2 regions of the Candidatus Symbiopectobacterium sp. NZEC127 genome follow, and region 1 is predicted to be linked to the other one. Evidence: predicted binding sites of a transcription regulator. Region 1 holds the regulator's gene; the other holds the start of a gene.
The links. Region 1 encodes PurR, which represses purine synthesis genes. Its sites were predicted from a motif close to CANGCAAACGTTTGCNTG; they were not measured.
Positions count from the first base shown of each region.

Region 2: purL (phosphoribosylformylglycinamidine synthase) is a predicted target of PurR. The motif match lies at 6,496-6,513, and genes of this name have one in related genera.

Region 1 is NZ_JAGFPG010000001.1:1,257,166-1,267,372, reverse strand. Features, by position in the region: gene J5069_RS05700 (riboflavin synthase subunit alpha) at 1-589, shown strand, start outside; gene cfa (cyclopropane fatty acyl phospholipid synthase) at 656-1,807, opposite strand; gene purR (HTH-type transcriptional repressor PurR) at 2,239-3,264, opposite strand; gene J5069_RS05685 (YnhF family membrane protein) at 3,659-3,748, shown strand; gene J5069_RS05680 (C40 family peptidase) at 3,828-4,745, opposite strand; gene J5069_RS05675 (Grx4 family monothiol glutaredoxin) at 5,154-5,510, shown strand; gene rnt (ribonuclease T) at 5,620-6,270, opposite strand; gene gloA (lactoylglutathione lyase) at 6,464-6,871, opposite strand; gene J5069_RS05660 (DUF1289 domain-containing protein) at 7,201-7,449, shown strand; gene slyA (transcriptional regulator SlyA) at 7,681-8,127, shown strand; gene J5069_RS05650 (glycine zipper 2TM domain-containing protein) at 8,539-9,006, opposite strand; gene anmK (anhydro-N-acetylmuramic acid kinase) at 9,387-10,207, shown strand, end outside.
Region 2 is NZ_JAGFPG010000001.1:2,181,627-2,191,833, forward strand. Features, by position in the region: gene qseG (two-component system QseEF-associated lipoprotein QseG) at 1-395, opposite strand, end outside; gene J5069_RS10010 (sensor histidine kinase) at 399-1,835, opposite strand; gene purL (phosphoribosylformylglycinamidine synthase) at 2,498-6,382, opposite strand; gene mltF (membrane-bound lytic murein transglycosylase MltF) at 6,598-8,124, shown strand; gene tadA (tRNA adenosine(34) deaminase TadA) at 8,129-8,659, opposite strand; gene yfhb (phosphatidylglycerophosphatase C) at 8,753-9,391, opposite strand; gene murQ (N-acetylmuramic acid 6-phosphate etherase) at 9,467-10,207, opposite strand, start outside.

The DNA of each region.
Region 1 (10,207 bases):
CCGCACGCATGTGGTAAAACTTCCTCCCGAATTACTGACCGGTCTGGTGACGGGTGCCTCGATCGCCAATAACGGCTGCTGCCTGACGGTGACGGCAATTGATGGCGATCGGGTCAGTTTTGATTTAATGAAAGAGACGCTACGCCTGACCAACCTGGGCGATATCACGCCGGGGGATCTGGTGAATATTGAACGCGCCGCCAAATATGGCGATGAGATTGGCGGGCATGTGATGTCCGGGCACATTATGTGCACGGCCGAAGTGGTTAAAATTCTGACCTCAGAAAACAATCACCAAATCTGGTTCCGATTGGCCGATGAATCGCAGATGAAATATGTGCTGCACAAAGGGTTTATCGGTATTGATGGCATCAGCCTTACGGTGGGTGAGGTGACACGCAGTCGTTTCTGCGTGCATTTGATCCCCGAAACGCTGCAACGCACCACCCTCGGGCAGAAACGGTTAGGGAACCGGATCAATATCGAAATCGATCCGCAAACGCAGGCCGTGATCGACACGGTTGAACGTGTGCTGGCGCAGCGTCAGGCACAAGAGGCCGCAACGGCGAATGCCGCGCAGAGCGCCTGAAGTCTGACCTGAACAGGCAATAACATAACGCCGTACCCTTATCTGTACGGCGTTAGCAGACCGCTATCAGCGCGCTACACGCACGCCGCCTTCAATCCCCTGAGGGCTAAACAATACCTGCCACAGTTGAATATTGCGTGCGCGAAACGCCCCGGCGCAGGCATTCAGGTAGTAACGAAACATACGATTAAAACGCAGTGAGTAACGGTTCGCTAACTGTGGCCAACCGGCAACAAAGCGATCGTGCCAGGCCATCAGGGTCTTGTCGTAATCGGCCCCAAAGTTGTGCCAATCTTCCATCACCAGATAAGGTTCACTGCGCGCGGCAATATGGCGTACGGAGGGCAGACAACCGTTGGGGAAGATATATTTGTTAATCCAGGGATCAACCTGCGAATCGGTTTTATTCGCCCCAATGGTATGCAGCAGAAATAGCCCTTCGGGTTTGAGGTTCTTGCTGACGACGCGAAAGTAGGTATCGTAATTTTTCGGTCCAACGTGCTCAAACATGCCGACAGACACGATGCGATCGAAATGTCGGTTAAGGTCACGATAATCCTGCAATTCAATGGTAACGTTAAGATCGTGACAGCGCGCCTGAGCCAGTTTTTGCTGCTCACGCGAAATGGTCACGCCGTAAACCGATACGCCATAATGGCGTGCCGCATAGGCGGCCAGTCCGCCCCAACCGCAGCCAATATCCAACAGGGTCATGCCCGGCTGAAGCTGAAGCTTTTCGCAAATCATGCGCAGTTTGGCCTGTTGCGCCTGCTCAAGGGTCGTGGCCTCTTTCCAGTAGCCGCAGGAATATTGCATATGCGTATCAAGCATCAGGCTAAACAGATCGTTGCCCAGATCGTAATGCTCCTCGCCGACAATCCAGGCACGCTTGCGCGATTGCAGGTTAATCAAACGCGTGGCGACAATATGCAAAATGTCTTTGAGATGATGGGGGGCTTTTTTCTCAAGCCCCGCGCGTAAGAGACGCCGAAAAAAGCAGTCTAAACGATCGCACTCCCACCAACCGTCCATATAGCTTTCCCCGAGTCCCAGTGAGCCTTCACGCAGAACGCGCTTGTAGAAATCGGGGTTGCGTACCCTGATATCAAACGGTCGAGAACCATTGATTTTGATATCAGCGATAGCCAATAACGCTTGAACGATCCGGAACCAGGACGTGTTATTTTCTGCCAGTTCCTCTACATATGATGAACTCATAACTTCTCCCAACCTTGCCAGGCAGCGCCGCAAGGAACAGCATAGACAGTCTTTCATCAACCCTAACGCTGCGGTTTGCGCACAGCGTGTTCGAATCACGGGCAAGTTACCCGTTGTTCAAAGAGTAAGCGGTTGCATTCGTGCGCAGCCGTTTATGCTTGCCCGTTGCACAGTGGCAGCAGGCATAACATCCATCGTCTACTCTCTGGATACCCAGAGGGAATGAAGAGTCAAAGCCGGTACGTGGTAGCACGTAGGGGCACGTATCCTGATACGCAATTCTGCGCTTTTTGTAATAAGGATAAGTGTAGGGATATTGTCCGAATGAAAAACAGTGTATGACTGCTTCAATCAGAGGACAAGTCGAAATTGATTGATGCAGCCATGAAGAATATAAAAATCAATATATTATAAGAAAATCGTCTTAAACATTAACGGCGATAGTCGCGGAACGGACCATCACCCACGGAACGCCGCTCAATAAGGGTCGGATGAACCTCAATCACCTGTGCATCTTCGCGCTTGCTGGTGATGCGATCGAGCAGCATGGTAAAGGCAGATTGACCCAAACGCTCTTTGGGCTGGTGGATGGTGGTCAAGGCCGGCGTGAAATAACGCGCATGGCGAACATTATCGTAGCCAATCACGGAAATATCTTGCGGTACACGTAGCCCTAGCTCATCTGCCGCGCAGATAGCGCCCATCGCCATGATATCGCCGCCGCAGAAAATGGCGGTCGGGCGCTGTTTCTGCGCCAAAATCTGGTGCATGGCTTTATAGCCGGATTCCGGTTCAAAATCGCCCTGAACAACCCACTCATCGCGTACCGTGATATCCGCTTCGTGCAAGGCTTTGAGAAAACCCAGATAACGCCCACTGCCGGTGTTGCGTTCCTGAATACCGGGAATGGCACCGATGTCGCGGTGGCCGCGCTCAATCAGGTATCGGCCAGCCAGATATCCGCCTTCAAAAGCGTTGTCAATAATGGTGTCGGTGAAATCGCTGTGTGCCTGACCCCAATCCATCACCACCATGGGAATGCTGCGATAATCCGCCAACATGCCCAACAGTTCGGGCGGATATTCCGCACACATCACCAACAGGCCATCGACCCGTTTTTGCGCCAGCATGGAAAGATAGGCTCGCTGTTTTTCCAGGTTATTGTGCGAGTTGCACAGAATCAGGGTGTAGCCTTTGGCATAACAACTGTTTTCAACCGCTTCGATGATTTCTGCGAAGTAGGGTGCTTCGCTTGAGGTGGCGAGCAGTCCGATGGATTTGGTGTGGTTGACCTTTAAGCTCCGCGCTACTGCGCTCGGGGAGTAGTGTAATTCCTTGATGGCTTCCCGCACGGCCGTTTTGGTCTCTTCGGCGACGAAACGTGTTTTGTTGATGACGTGAGAGACGGTTGTAGTTGAAACGCCAGCACGCTTTGCCACATCTTTGATCGTTGCCATCTAAAAATGACTCCTGAACCTACTTGTTACGGCAGTATATAGTTTGTTAATCGTTTGCTTTTGCGTAATGTTCTCTTTCTGATGGAATAAACAGGATATCAGAAGGAGACTGCCGACGTACTTTGTACCTAAAGGGGATGCATTGATCCCATTGAAGATGACGTGTTCGGACACCGACGCAGCGCACGGTAAACTGCGAATTCTGGCTGATTTGCCGCGAAAGTGAAAGGGATAATTGATATAATTAGTGCAGCCGGGATCGGAGATTTTCCCTATAAATTGTGTAACAATACCTTCTTGGCGTCATTGTGCTGCGGCGATTGGCGTGCAAAAAGCAATGTGGCATCCAATGCGGCGGCAATTTCCACGCATTTCTGTGTTTCAAGGAGATAGAATGAATACTGATTTGAAAATGTCATTACTGACCACGGTTGGGGCGTTAGTCATGATCATGGTATTTAGCTTTGTTGCCGTATTGAACTGACAGCGATTAAAATAAAGACTAGGCTGCGTAGGCATCACCTGGTCTTTATTATTTTATCCGTAACGCGTCGATTGGGCGATTAGCGAATCGTTTGTGGTGTCACCACGCGACGTGCGCCAATGTAGTGTTCCTGCCAGTAGTCCTCACTCAACTTACTGATCTTGATATCGGCACCGGTACGCGGTGACTGAATAAACTTGCCATTGCCAAGATAAACCCCGACATGATCGGCGGTGCCACGGCCGTTGATGCGGAAGAACACCAGATCGCCAATCTCCAGTTCACCCTTATTGATGGGAGCAGCATCGCGCAGGTGATACATCTCATTGGCGGTGCGTGGGATAGGAATTTTCACCACATCCTTATAGGCATAATAGACCAGACCGCTACAGTCGAAACCGGTGTAAGGCGAGTTACCGCCCCATTGATAAGGCTTACCGATCTGGCTCATCAGCTTGTTCATTGCCGTCATTTTTGCATGCTGGTAGCGGCGCTTATGCGCTTCGCTCAGCACTGGCTCTTTGCCCGCTTTTTTTGCGCCTGGCTTTATCGCCGCCGTTTTTTGCGTAGTCGTTTCCGCCCCTTTTTTGAGCCCTTTTACCAGCTTTGCCGGCGTTGCGCTGTGGTAGCGCGATGACGTGGTTTTTGATGCTGCGGTCTTGGCTTCAACGTCGCCAGAGATCTTTTTAGTGGCCGTGGTTTTGGTCGGTTTCGTACTTGGGGCTATTTTGGCTTTTTTCTCAACTACCTTTTTCTCAGCGATCTTTTTTTCAGGCTGCGCTTTGGCTTTCGCTTTTTCCGGTGTTGCCTTTTTCTTCGGTGGTTCCGGCGGAGTTTGTGGCTTTTTAGTGGTTTTGGTGGTCTGGTTTTTTTTCAGGTGCTTGTCATCGGTGCTGGCGCTGGCTTTCTTCTCCGCATTGGTGTGCGGAGCTGCCTGGGCAACATTAATAAACAGATGGCTGAAGAAAACAAAGATCAGAGTAATAAATACGCGCATGATAAAAGAGACCGAATACAATCCTTAACTCGCTCAATTCGAACAGTATTGACGAAAACGCCATGAGAAAAAAGCAGGAAATCACCTTTTCGCTTAACAGAATCATGAGAAAACGTTAATAATTGTTTTCCCGCTGTAAATATCATCATTTATTGCGGCATATTTCACCGAGGGACCTGGGGAGAACGGTGACAGGAAAAGACCCTACAAAAAATGGCGTTTTTTTGTCATGACCGCTCTCGCTACAATGACGCAACGGTAAATGTGCTTTGGGATCGCGTGGATCACAAAGCGCATACGCGACAATGGTGCGATAATACCCCGTTACATAATGATGCCGTGCGATCCCTCCGCCATGAAGAGGGCAGCGTAATGGCTCGCAGAAACACCGTTTGAGGAAGCAAAAGCATGACGACGACAACGATTGAAAAAATTCAGCGCCAGATTACAGAAAACCCGATTCTGCTGTACATGAAGGGTTCCCCGAAGTTGCCGAGCTGCGGTTTCTCCGCGCAGGCCGTGCAAGCGCTGTCAGCCTGCGGTGAACGCTTCGCCTATGTAGACATTTTGCAAAACCCGGATATTCGTGCTGAGCTGCCAAAATATGCCAACTGGCCGACCTTTCCCCAACTGTGGATTGACGGCGAACTGATTGGCGGATGCGATATCATCATTGAAATGTATCAACGTGGTGAATTGCAGCCGTTGATCAAAGAAACCGCAGACAAATACCGTGAGCCGCAGGACGGCGACAGCGCGCAGTAAATCGTGCCTGTTGGCGGTATACTGCCGCTATCTGATGTAGAAGAGGGGACCCGCATAAGGGTCCCTTTACTGTTGGTATGAAACCGGTGTATGACCCCGATGGGGGAACTCAGACCGTTTGGTCTTCCACGGGCAATGGCCAACCGCCCAGCCGCTTCCAACGATTAACCAGTTCGCAAAATAGCGCCGTGGTTTGCTGCGTGTCATAAAGCGCTGAGTGAGCCTGCGCGGAGTCGAAGGCGATGCCAGCAGTCATGCAGGCCTTTGCCAATACGGTTTGTCCCAGTACCAATCCGCTCAGCGCGGCGGTGTCAAACGTGGCAAACGGGTGGAACGGGTTGCGTTTGAGCCCGCAACGTTCCGCTGCTGCCATCAAAAAGCTGTGATCAAAATTGGCGTTGTGAGCGACGATAATCCCGCGATTGCAGCCTCTGTCTTTAATACCTTTACGCACCATTTTGAATATCTCATGCAAGGCGTCGTATTCAGAGACGGCACCGCGCAGCGGATTATGAGGATCGATGCCGGTAAACGCCAGCGCGGCGGGATCAAGCAGCGCACCTTCGAATGGCGCAACGTGAAAATGCAAGGTTTCATCGGGCTGTAACCAACCGTCCTCATCCATTTTCATTGTGATGGCGGCAATTTCCAGCAGTGCGTCAGTTTTCGCGTTGAACCCCGCGGTTTCAACATCAATAACAACCGGGTAAAACCCACGGAAACGGCCACTCAGCGCGTTCAGGTTATTTTTATCAGCCATGTTCTCTTTAGTCATTTACTAAATGCAGCGCGCATTATGGCAAATTCCTGGCGCCAATGCAGTAAGCCTGATGCCTTCAGCACCCTGACGGGGGGAAGCGGCGGGCAATCGAATCAGCGACGCGTAACGGAGAAGGGGAGAGATGAAGCGAAAAAGCGGCGGGCAGAGGCCGCCGCACAGCATCGAGAAACAATCAGTTGCCGAGTCCGTTTCCGGATTGTGCTTTTTCAATCAGCTCAATCTTGTAACCATCGGGATCTTCGATAAAGGCAATAATCGTGGTTCCACCCTTGACCGGACCGGCCTCGCGCGTCACTTTCTCGCCTGCCTGACGAATACGTTCGCAGGTTGCGGCAACGTCTTCAACGGCCAGCGCGATGTGCCCGTAGGCATTACCCAAATCGTATTTATCAACGCCCCAGTTGTACGTCAGTTCAATGACGGCCCCTTCGCTCTCTTCGGTATAACCCACGAAAGCGAGCGTGTATTTGTATTCGGTGTTTTCACTGGTTCGCAGCAAACGCATCCCCAGTACCTTGGTGTAAAAATCGATTGAGCGTTGTAAATCCCCAACACGCAACATGGTATGAAGTAAGCGCATAATATCCTCGATTGACTACTGTGGTTGACCGCCATCACAAAGGCGACAGCGCAAAGGCTCGTTACAAAGTATACCAGTTGTCACGGGATTGAGTCCAAATCCTTGATGTAGAAGGTACACCCTGAGTGCCGCAGCGGATGGAAATCACATTTATGACATAACCTTGCGGTATATTAATGACAGACTAAATAAATAGTGTCGCTAGAGAAATCTTCGGCGCTACAATATATAATACTGAGTATCGTTTACAACCAGCGCCGCTCTACACCTAAAGCTTGCCATTGTCGCCCTGTAACGCTTCAATGAACGTGATGGGTTGCGGAGGTGCAGTGCCTGAGCAACTTGAGCTTTTTGCTGTTCCAAACCCTTGTCGTGGCGTGTGTCAATCGGATGCGCGCGGTTATTGTCTGGGGTGCTTCCGCAGTCGCAGCGAGCGTTTCTCCTGGGGGCAGATGAGCGATACGCAAAAACAGGACGTGTTAAGACTTTGCCGACAACGCGAGAAACGGCTGTTACGTTCGGAAAAGGCTACACTGAATAGCGAGTGGCAGCAGCCTTCGTTATTCAACGATGATTAGTGCGCCTCTGGCCCTAATAACATATGTTACATAATGCAGAGAGAACAACTCTTTTGCAGTTTCACGCGGTGAGAGAATTTCCTCAAGGTGAATATATTTGGTATAACAGCAATGTGGCTACGGCCATTTATGGATAAATTATTAAGCAAGATGCCTTTTTCATTTTTTTTAAAATCAGATTTGATTGCAATCCAGGGATATAACTTAGTACGCTAATAATAAGGAGATGTTATGGAATTGCCGTTAGGTTCTGATTTGGCCAGATTGGTTCGCGTGTGGCGATCATTAATTGATTTTCGCCTGAAACCGCTGGAATTAACCCAAACTCATTGGGTCACGCTGCATAATATATACCAACTGCCTCCGGGGCAGTCGCAGATTCAATTGGCAAAAGCCATTGGTATCGAGCAGCCATCGCTGGTAAGAACCTTGGATCAGTTAGAAGAAAAGGGCTTGATTACACGAAGTATTTGTGCACACGATCGGCGTGCAAAACGCATCGCGTTGACCGATGCGGCAGAGCCGATCATCCAGGCGGTGGATGATGTGATAAGCCAAACGCGTGGTGAGATATTGCTGGGTATTTCGGTACAGGAAGTCAGTGCACTGACAGGGCTTATTGCCCGCCTGGAAAAAAATATACTCGCCTTACATGAGAGCCATGAAAGCCATCATTGATGCGTCATCAGACAGAATAATGCTTGGGTAGAATAAATGTCCATCAAGCTGAATTGAATAATGCTCTGCATTCAAACATGGCATCATGCTGCGATCCTTTACCTGCGCGATATTTCTGGTGAATTATTGATGTTGTGTGAATGTTTTTTTTCTGAAAAAAGCTGATGAGGTTTCAACCTAAGCGGGTGATATACCTTTTGACATGTTTTTTAGACGATGTGCTATTTTTCGTCAAAAATGTGTTGTACCCGACGTGTTTTTTGCCAATGCAATTATTTTTTCAGCATGTCTGTGCGATTGATGCTGCATTACGATCGAATGAACTTTTCGTGCGAAGTAACATTATTGACCAAAGTAATAATGTAGGTTATCACCACCGAGTCGGTGGTGATAACAGAAAATGGGGGATGTTTATCGTGGTGCTACTGTCACGCTTTGGCCATTGCTGGACATGGCAACACGTTGGCCCACGCTGAAACGGGTATCACCCTGGCGCTGCACAACCATGATGGTGGTACCATCATCACGACGAACTTCCAACTCAACGCCCTGAACGCGGTTCATCGCACCTTGTGCACTTTGACCCGCTACGCCACCCGCTACCGCGCCTGCTGCGGTTGCCAGTGAACGACCCGTGCCACCACCGATGGTATTACCCAAGAACCCACCCAATACTGCGCCACCAATAGCGCCCATGGTGCCATTCTCATCGCCAGCCTGAATCTGAACAGGTCGTAATGAAACGATGGTGCCATAAGTTACCGTACGAACCTGTTTGGCTTCAGAGGCGCGATAAACGTCACCGGAAAGCGAACTGGTGTTGGCACAGCCCGCCAGTGTCATACCGGCTAAAGTAATCACAAGTAAACGCTTCATCATATATAAGACTCCTGTAATCGCAGTGTGTCAGCTTTCCGTTACTGAAGGCCAACGTGGTAATGCTTATCAAACGGTCGTAGCGAAACGCCACACAACTCACCCTGATATAATAGGATTATATTGATAATGAAAAATGGCTAAAGTTCCTTGCTGCCACTATTCTCTCTCATCCTATTGGCGCATATGTTCATTTTATAGCAAAAAATGGCCTTTTTTTCCTCAAAATAAACGCGCATTCAAAGAATGGGACGTCGAATCCACCCTACAATGAAGAATAGCTGAGCCGTTTGCCTGCTCGCCATGTTATTTTGTAAACAAGTGCAGCGTGGTTTATGGGGATTTTGTGTGCGTGTACAGTGCGGGATGGGAAATACACCGGTATGAAATCAGGCAGATACATCGGAGTGATGTCGGGCACCAGTCTGGACGGTGTCGATGTGGTTCTCGCGGCGATTGATGACCACACGGTCGCGCAGCAGGCAAGCTATTGTCATCCAATGCCGTTGGCATTGAAGCAAGCGATTCTGGACGTCTGCCAGGGGCAGGCGGTAACGCTGTCTACGCTCGGTCAACTGGATACGCGTCTCGGCAAACTGTTTGCCGAGGCGGTGCTGATGCTGTTGAAACAGACTGAACTTAATGCCAGCGATATCATGGCGATTGGCTGTCATGGACAAACGGTGTGGCATGAGCCGGTCGGTGACGCACCCTGTACGTTGCAAATCGGCGATAACAACCAGATTGCAGCATTGACCGGTATCACTACGGTGGGCGATTTTCGCCGACGTGACATCGCGCTCGGTGGGCAAGGTGCGCCGCTGGTGCCAGGGTTTCACTATGCGTTGCTGATGCACCCTGATGAACGCCGCGTAGTGCTCAATATCGGGGGGATTGCCAACATCTCCCTGCTGGCACCTGACTGCCCAGTACGTGGCTATGATACCGGGCCAGGGAACATGTTGCTCGATGCCTGGATCTGGCGTCGCCAGGGGCAACCCTATGATAAAGACGCGCAGTGGGCGGCGACCGGGCACGTGAATGTCTCCTTATTGCGCCGTATGCTGGCCGATCCCTATTTCGCGTTACCCGCGCCGAAAAGTACCGGGCGCGAATACTTCAATCTGGGCTGGTTGGAAAAACAGCTTGTCGGATGTGGCACGCTTGCTCCTCAGGATGTCCAGGCCACGCTGGCGGAGCTGAC
Region 2 (10,207 bases), 920 kb from region 1:
TCAGTTTGAAAACTGTTCAGGCGATCGAGCGCCTGACGCCGTTCCGCCGGGGTGATTTTGACTTGATCGAGTAAAATGCTCTGCTTGAATGCCTGATCCCAGGTCCCGCTCCCCAGCGTTTGCACCGCCTCACGCGCCTGTTGCGAGGTTAACCGCTCCGCGCAATCCATCGCACGCAACCAATAAAGGGCGTTATTCACCGCATCGCGATCGTCAGTGCGCCACAGGCTATCGCACTGGATCAGACGGTAATCGCTCACTTGTTCTCTCGGCGTGACATTTTCAACATCGCGTATCGCAATACGGTGATGGGTGCTGTCAACGCAGCCCGCAAGCAGCGCCACGAGCGCCAACACCGATCCGCGAACCCTGCCGTCAGAGCACCTTGCTTTCATTTGTTATTCATTCTCAGCGGTTAAGGGCAATTCAATACGAAAACAGACGTCAGCATAATCCACCGGTATCAGACTCAGTTCCCCGCGCATGCGACGAATACAGTCGCGCGCAATGCTTAACCCAAGCCCGCTGCCTTTCACCGCGCCTTTGCGCTGGTGACTTCCCTGATAAAAGGGCTCAAAAATCATGCCTTGTTCTGCTTCTGGGATCGGCGCACCGTCATTGGCAACGTCAATCTGCACCCGGTGTCCGTGCTGGCGACTCCGAATCCAAATGTTACCGGATTCCTTGCCATAGTGCACCGCATTGGAATAGAGATTATCGATAACGCGCATCAGCAAGGTGGTCTCGGCCCAGCACTGGGTAACATCAAGCCGCGTTTCGGTGTGGATCGCCTTGGTGCGCGCAGGCAGGCTGTGCGAAGACATCACGATATCCACCACCTCATCAATGTCGACAGGCTCCATCTCCGTTGGGGTATCCGCCAGCTTGCGATTGTAATCCAACAGTTGATCGATAAGCTCCAACAGGTGCCGGCTGCTGTTATCCAGAATAGCGACCACGTCTTTTTGATCCGGCGTCAACGGCCCGACAACTTCGTCGGCCAACAGCGAGGTGCCTTCGCGCAGGCTCGCCAACGGCGTTTTTAGCTCATGGGAGATATGACGCAGAAATTCGTGCCGCTGCGATTCCAGCCAGGAGAGTCGCTCACTCAGCCAGATAATCCGCTGTGCCAGCGTGCGAATCTCTCGTGGTCCCTTAAAGGTACTGGTATTGCCGAGCGAGCGCCCTTCGCCCAGGCGTTTAATCATGCGCTCCACGCCGTTGACCGGCCCGATGATCATACGGGTAAACAGCACCACTAACAGCAGACTGACCATAAACAGTACCAGCGACTGCCAGCCGAAAAACTTACCGCGCTCGGCGATGCCCTGTTGCAATTGCTGCCCACGAGAAAACACCACTTCACGCGTCATTTGTAACAGTTGGGCATTGACCTGCGCAAACTGCGTCAGTTGTTCCTGCGCCGCGTTGGTCGGCGTGCTATTGGCACAATCAAGGGTCGCCAACGTGGCAAGGTGTTGGCTTAGCTGCTGGTAAGTACGCGGGTCGGGCAGGACATTGCGGTGCGCTTCCAGCATCTGCGCATACTGTTTGTGTTGGCTTTGGTAGAGGGTAGCCAGCGTGCTGTCATCCAGCACGCAGTATTGGCGATAGCTACGCTCCATCGCCAGTGCGGTGCCGCTCATCGCCTCACTGCGGCGCGCGTCCACCAGCATGGATTTGTTAATGTCCGCCGCTTGTTCGCTCAGGGTATCCAGGCTGTCATACGCCTGATAGGCCAGTACCAGCAGCGGCAAGAGCACCAGCAGGAACGCCATAATCACTAATTGGCGCAGAGAGCGCGGAAACAGACGCCAGCGTTTCAAGGAAATCATCTCGTTGTTTATTCATCCGTCATGATGCTAACGAAGTGGCATAAAAGCGCAATGTTTTTCCCATCCGCAAGCGGGTGATGAAATCAATCAAGACGTGGAGAAAAGAGAGTCAGTCGCTGCCCGGTTGCATCTCTGCTAACCGGGCAACTGAATAGGCGGTGCCTCACTCAACGTGTCGCCCGATGTTTGATAAAGCTGCATGGCAGACTGTTATCGGTGTAGTGGACGATAGGCACCCTTTCTTGTGGCGTCATTCGGGGTGTTATGAGCGCAAAGCAATATCATCAACAGCGCAATCATAACGAGGTGAATGAGCAACGCGTGACATTATGCACTAATCATGCCAGTTCGCAATATCGATTTTAATTGATTGATAAATAATAATTTAAATTTACATATATCGCTTTAAAGGCGATAGCGTGCCTTTATTAACATCATACTACGTCGCCGATCGCTAAAATCTGTCGCCAAAAAAAGACGCTTTATGCAACTCGGGATATCAACCTAATAAAATCATATAATTAAATGTCTCCAAATAGAGACATCAATAATGCCACTTGTCGCTGTATCGCGACAAATGTCGGTTTTGTAGAAAAAAACGCCTCGCCACCCAATAAAAAAGGGGCTCATCGCCCCTTTTATCGTCAATACCCGGCTACTCCTTAACCAAGCTGACGACGCGCGTTGCGGAACATGCGCATCCACGGGCTGTCTTCACCCCAGGTTTCCGGGTGCCAGGAGTTGCTCACGGTGCGGAAAACACGTTCCGGGTGTGGCATCATCACCGTAGCACGTCCACTGGCGCTGGTGACTGCCGTGATGCCGTTCGGAGAACCGTTCGGGTTCGCCGGATAGTTCTCTGTTACCTGCCCAAAGTTATTCACGAAGCGCAGAGCGACCAGATGTTCATGCTCCAGCGCCGCCAAGTGGGCGGCATCGCGCACTTCAACGTGCCCTTCACCGTGAGAAACCGCGATTGGCATGCGCGATCCCACCATGTCATTCATAAACAATGACGGACTTTTGGTGACTTCAACCAGGCTAAAGCGCGCTTCAAAGCGATCGGACAGGTTGCGCACAAAGCGCGGCCAGTGGTCTGCGCCAGGGATCAGTTCGCGCAGATTGGACATCATCTGGCAACCGTTGCACACACCGAGCGCCAGCGTTTGCGGACGTTGGAAGAAGGCAGCAAACTCATCGCGCACCCGCGCATTGAACAGAATGGATTTCGCCCATCCCTCGCCCGCGCCCAGCACATCGCCGTAAGAGAAGCCACCGCAGGCGACCAGCGCCTGGATGTCTTGCAGATCGCGACGACCTGCCAGCAAATCACTCATATGCACATCGATGGCGTCAAAACCGGCGCGATGGAACGCGGCCGCCATTTCAACGTGAGAGTTAACGCCCTGCTCACGCAGCACAGCCACTTTAGGACGCACGCCTTTGGCGATAAAGGGTGCGGCAATATCCTGCGCAGGATCGAACGTCAGCGAGACGTTCAGGCCCGGATCGGTCTCATCCTGCTTCGCAGCATGTTCCTGATCGGCACAGTGCGGGTTGTCACGCAGGCGCTGCATCTGCCAGGTGGTTTCCGCCCACCAGGTGCGCAGCGTAGTGCGGCTCTCCTGATACACCACATCGTTGCCATGGGTAATCACAAAGCGATTGTCCTGCGCGGCATGGCCCAAACGGTGAACGATATCCGCCAAACCATTGTCGGCCAGCACCTGTTCAACGTGCGCCAGACGATCGGCGGAGACTTGAATTACTGCACCCAGTTCTTCGGTAAACAGCGAGGCCAGCGGATCGTTGCCCAATGCCGCGATATCAACCTCGATGCCGCAGTGACCGGTAAACGCCATTTCTGCCAGCGTCACCACCAGACCACCATCAGAACGGTCGTGGTAGGCCAGCAGCGCATCATCCGCCACCAGCGTTTGCATAGCGTTAAAGAAGCCAGCCAACTGTTGCGGGTTACGTACATCCGCAGTATGGCGGCCCAGTTGACGGTAGACCTGTGCCAGCGCTGTCGCGCCCAGCGTATGGTGTCCAGCACCCAGGTCGATCAGCAACAGCACGTTATCACGATCGGCGCGCAGCTGCGGCGTGACAGTTTTACGCACATCTTCCACACGGGCGAATGCGGTGATCACCAGAGAAAGCGGAGAGGTGACGCTGCGCTCCTGATCGCCCTCTTGCCAGCGGGTTTTCATCGACATGGAGTCTTTACCCACCGGAATGGTCAATCCTAATGCCGGGCAGAGTTCTTCGCCGATGGCTTTTACCGCTTCGTAAAGTCCGGCGTCTTCACCGGGATGCCCCGCTGCCGACATCCAGTTTGCAGAGAGCTTCACGCGCGTTAACGCGCCTATCTGGGTCGCCGCAATGTTGGTTAACGCTTCCCCCACCGCCAAACGCGCGGAGGCGCCAAAGTTACGCAACGCCACAGGCGCACGTTCGCCAATCGACATCGCTTCACCGTGGTAGCTGTCGAGGCTTGCGGTGGTGACGGCACAGTTTGCCACCGGGATCTGCCACGGTCCGACCATCTGATCGCGTGCCACCATACCGGTAACGGAACGGTCACCAATGGTGATCAGGAAGGTTTTCTCTGCCACCACTGGCAGATGCATCACGCGCTCTACCGCTTCAGCCAGGAAGATACCTTCGCGGTTCAACAAGGTGCCCTCGGTAGTCTGGCGCTTAACGTCACGCAGCATTTTTGGCGTTTTGCCCAGCAACACATCCAGCGGCAAATCGATCGGCTGATTGTTGAAGTGGCGATCGTTCAGGGTTAAATGTTGCTCTTCCGTGGCTTCGCCAATCACCGCATAAGGGGCGCGCTCACGACGGCACAGCTCATCAAACAGCGCCAGTTTCTCCGGCGCAACCGCCAGCACATAGCGCTCTTGCGATTCGTTACACCACACTTCCAGCGGGCTCATGCCCGGCTCGTCGTTGAGAATGTCGCGCAGTTCAAAGCGTCCGCCGCGCCCGCCATCACTCACCAGTTCCGGCATGGCGTTGGACAGACCGCCCGCCCCCACGTCGTGGATAAACAGGATCGGGTTCTCTTCGCCCAGTTGCCAGCAGCGATCGATCACTTCCTGACAACGGCGTTCCATTTCCGGGTTATCGCGCTGTACCGAGGCGAAATCCAGATCGGCGTCCGATTGACCAGAAGCCATAGAAGAGGCCGCACCGCCGCCCAGGCCGATGTTCATGGAGGGGCCACCCAGCACAATCAGCTTGGCACCTACCGTGATTTCGCCTTTTTTCACGTGATCGGCACGGATGTTACCAATACCGCCCGCCAGCATCACCGGCTTGTGATAACCGCGCAGTTCGCTGCCGTTATGGCTGTCCACCTGCTCTTCATAGGTACGGAAGTAACCGGTCAGCGCAGGGCGACCAAACTCGTTGTTAAAGGCCGCGCCGCCCAGCGGGCCATCAAGCATGATGTCCAACGCGCTGACGATACGATCCGGCTTACCGAAATCTTCTTCCCATGGCTGTTCGAAGTGAGGGATACGCAGGTTGGAGACTGAGAACCCGACCAGACCCGCTTTGGGTTTGGCACCGCGCCCCGTCGCCCCTTCATCGCGAATTTCACCGCCGGAACCGGTCGCCGCGCCCGGCCAGGGAGAAATGGCCGTCGGGTGGTTGTGGGTTTCCACTTTCATCAGAATGTGTGTCGGTTCCTGATGGTAGGCGTAGTGCCCTTGCGGATCGGCAAAGAAGCGCCCTGCTTCGGAGCCTTCCATCACGGCCGCGTTATCTTTATAAGCAGACAGCACGTGTTCCGGCGTATGTTCGAAGGTGTTCTTGATCATTTTGAACAGCGATTTGGGCTGTGTTTCACCGTCAATCACCCAATCGGCATTAAAAATTTTGTGGCGGCAATGCTCAGAGTTGGCCTGGGCAAACATATAGAGTTCAATGTCGGTCGGATTGCGTCCCAAACGGGTAAAGGCGTCCAACAGGTAGTCGATTTCATCTTCCGCCAGCGCCAATCCCAGACGCACATTGGCCTGTTCCAACGCCTTACGCCCTTCAAGCAGAGCGTCTACCCGTTTCAACGGGGCGGGTTGATGCTGCGCAAACAGCTGTTCTGCCTGCGCCATCTCAGTAAATACGGTTTCCATCATGCGGTCATGCAGCAGCGCGCCCAGTTGCTGCCACTGTTCATCGCTCAGCGTCGGCGCATGAATATAGAAGGCTAATCCGCGCTCCAGACGAATCACCTTGTCCAGGCCGCAGTTGCGCGCAATATCGGTAGCTTTGGAAGACCAGGGAGAAATGGTGCCAGGACGCGGTGTGATCAACAGTAAGCGCCCACTTGGCTCATGCTCCGCGAGAGAGGGGCCATATTTTAACAGTCGTGTCAGTTTGACCTGCTCATCGCTGTTCAGTGGTGCACGCACGGCGGCAAAGTGAACGTACTCCGCATAGATATCACTAATTGGCAAAAAGTGCTCTTTGCAGCGCGTTAGCAACTTATTTACACGGAAGGCCGATAGGGCAGGTGAACCACGCAGTATTTCCATCATCTAAAAAATCTCTCGTCTTCGATGTACTGAGTTTCAGTACGTCAGTGGGCGCTACTTTGTCGCGCAGCCAAGGGGGGAAACGCGCGTCATTATAGAGAATTGTGACGCGCGACGAAACCGTTTGCGCAGAGTTTGTTGCACATCTTATTTTTGACGTGGTCAAACTTTAACCTGATGGATAACTGTTGCACACTGGCGGTTTGTTAAGCAAAATGCCCCCACTCTGGGAGAGTGTAGACAAAAAAACTGCCGTTACAGACAGAAAGGCCACACGGCCGCCGAGAGATAACTATTTGAAGCGTTTAACATTAAATTATTTTTTCATCGGGGTTATTACGTTACTGCTGATGTTGGCGCTCTGGCCCAACATCCCCTGGCGCAGCGGCCAGGATACACAGCTCAATCAGATCCTTTCTCGGGGCGAGCTGCGTATCAGCACGCTCAATTCGCCGCTGACCTATACCCTCAGTAACGGAACCCCCTCAGGACTTGATTATGAACTGGCTAAACGATTCGCCGATTACCTTGGCGTGAAGCTGGTGGTATCGGCGCGTCCAAATCTTGACGCCTTGTTCGATGATCTCGACAACGACAATGCCGATCTGCTCGCCGCCGGGCTTATCTACAACCATGAGCGACTGGATCGCTTTCGCGCGGGGCCGACCTACTATTCCGTTTCGCAGCAGTTGGTTTACCGTATGGGTGCCACGCGCCCTAAAAACCTGGAAAAACTGAGCGGTCGATTAGCGGTCACATCGGGCTCAGCCCATATCGCCACACTACGCGATTTGAAAAGCGGTAAATATCCGGCATTGAGCTGGGAAGCCGCCTCGGATCTCAGCACGCAAGATTTGCTCAAACAGGTGGCGCAGGGTGCGTTGGATTACACGCTGGCGGATTCCGTCACCATCGGTTTGATGCAGCGCATTCACCCGCAGCTTTCCGTTGCGTTCGATCTGAGCGACGAAGAGCCGGTCACCTGGTATATGCGCCGCACTCAGGACGACAGCCTGTACGCCGCCTTGTTGGACTTTTTCAGCCAAACCGTGGAAGACGGCACGCTGGCCCGTCTGGAAGAGAAATACCTCGGCCACGTAGGCGAATTTGATTATGTCGATACCCGCACCTTCCTGAGCGCCATCGATAATACCTTGCCCGATCTACAGCCGCTGTTTGCCAAATATGCCAGCGATATTGACTGGAAATTGCTGGCAGCCATCTCTTATCAGGAATCGCACTGGAACCCGTTGGCGACCTCGCCGACCGGCGTGCGCGGACTGATGATGCTGACGCGCAACACCGCAGAGAGCCTGAATGTGACCGACAGGCTCGATCCGGAACAGAGCATTAGCGGTGGCGCACGCTATTTGGCGCACATGATGGAAAAAATGCCGGAAAGCATCCCAGAGGATGAAAAGATTTGGTTTGCACTGGCCTCGTACAACATGGGCTATGCCCATCTGCTGGATGCGCGCAAACTGACGGAAAAACAGAAGGGTAATCCCGATAGCTGGGCGGATGTGAAGGTGCGTCTGCCGATGCTCAGCCAGAAACGCTATTATGCCCAGACCACTTACGGCTATGCTCGCGGCCACGAAGCCTATAACTACGTTGAAAATATCCGTCGCTATATGCTGAGTCTGGAGGGGTATCTGACCGAGAAAGCCAATAAAACCCAGCAGCAGGAACTGTTAGCAAGCGCTTACCCTGCCGTACCGCCAGAAAAACTCGGCAAATAACCGATCAGGTAGCACCGTCACACTTGGCGGCTTTTTCTTGCGCGCGCAGCGCTTTATGCTGTGCGCGGCGTATTCGGAAAAAATCGCTGAGGGTTTGGGCGCATTCGGCAGCCAGTAGGCCAGACGTGATCGCTATCTGATGATTCATACCGGGATGGCGCAAGATATCGACCAACGACCCTGCTGCCCCGGTTTTTTCATCGTTGGCACCATACACCAGTCGGCCAATACGGCTGTGCACCATTGCCCCTGCGCACATCACGCAAGGTTCAAGCGTCACATACAGCGTCGCGTTGATTAAACGGTAGTTCTGCAACACTTTTCCGCCCTGACGCAACGCCATGATTTCGGCGTGCGCGGTCGGATCGTGATGACCGATGGGGCGATTCCAGCCCTCACCAATCACGTTATTATCCAGAACCAGCACCGCACCGACGGGCACCTCCCCCTCCTCCTGCGCCCGTTGGGCCAGTGTCAGTGCATGACGCATCCAATATTCATCAGGCGTGTCACCGCCATCAAGGGTGTCGTTCATGGTGCCTCCCGGGTATTTATCGCGCATTTTTGGTCGCGCGCATTATACAGGGTGTAAAGAAAAAGCAGAGTGCTTATTGCCTGGCCGATGCCGTTACTCCAGCTGTTGCAACGTCCCGGCACGCGTCACGCGCCAGCGGTGTTCGCAAAAAAACAGCAGCGGATTATCTTGCTTGCTGTCGCTATACCCGCTGTGCAATTGAAGTGGCGCACCAAGCTGTTTTTCCATCTGCACCACCTTCTCCCGTCCCAGACAACGCAGCGGCAATACCCAACCGCCATAGCCCCGTACCATCTGGCTGCCCATCAGTTTGACGCCGGGCAGAAACGCGGCGTCATGGTAAACCTGCTCGACCAGACGCTGCGGCGAACCGGTTACCAGCCACACTTGTGCATCCGAAGCGGCGAGATACTCGGTCAAGCGCTGCTGCACCAACGGAAAGGGCGTCACCCAGCGACGAAAACGGGCAACAAACCCCTGCTCTAGCGCCCGTAAATGCGCCTCACGCCGACCAAAGGTAATGGCCCAAAGCAGAGCGCTCATTGGCCAGCGCGCCGCCCTGCCGCGTGCCAGCAATACCAGCCCGGCCACCGGCAGCACCGGAATAACCAGCAGTAAATTTAACGGCAGGCGTTTAAGCAAGTAACGCAAATAACAGCCAAACATGTCTTGGCGATGCAAGGTGCCGTCCAAATCAAAAAACACGATACGTGTCGGTGATTGTTCACCCAAACCATTTTCCTCTTGCCAGGGTAATCACTACGTTACGGGAAAAAACGAGCACGTACGGTGCCCATTTCCTTATTTTTAAGGCAACAGCGCATCGCGCAGATAACCGTGGTGTATTGCCAACCGCTGCTCGGCCTCTGCCGCGCTGATACCGCTGAGGATCATCAGTATAGCGGGTTTGGCCGCATAGCCGGTTTCTTGTAACGCTCGCTGCGCCTCATCACGTGCGGCACCCGTGGCTTCCATCACGATACGACAAGCGCGATCCACCAGTTTCTCATTGGTCGCTTTTACATCGACCATCAGATTTTGGTACACCTTTCCCAGCTTAACCATCACGCCCGTGGAGAGCATGTTGAGCACCAGCTTTTGTGCCGTACCGGATTTGAGGCGTGTCGAACCGGTCAGCGCTTCCGGTCCGACTACCGGTGAAATCGCCACCTCGGCCAGCGCCGCAATCGGGGATGCGGGGTTGCAAGAGATGGCGACCGTACCACAACCCTGGCTGCGTGCATATTTCAACGCACCAATCACATAAGGGGTGCGGCCCGACGCCGCCAGCCCCACCACGGTGTCTTGTGGCGTCAGCGACAGCGCCACCAGATCGCCCTCACCGAGGGAAGGATCGTCCTCTGCACCTTCAACCGCCTTCAACAGCGCGCCGGGTCCACCGGCTATCAACCCGATAACCAGCCCGTGGGGCACACCAAAGGTCGGCGGGCATTCAGACGCATCAAGAACCCCCAAGCGCCCACTGGTACCCGCCCCGAGATAGATCAGTCGCCCGCCCGCTTTCATTCTGGCAGCCGCCATATCCAC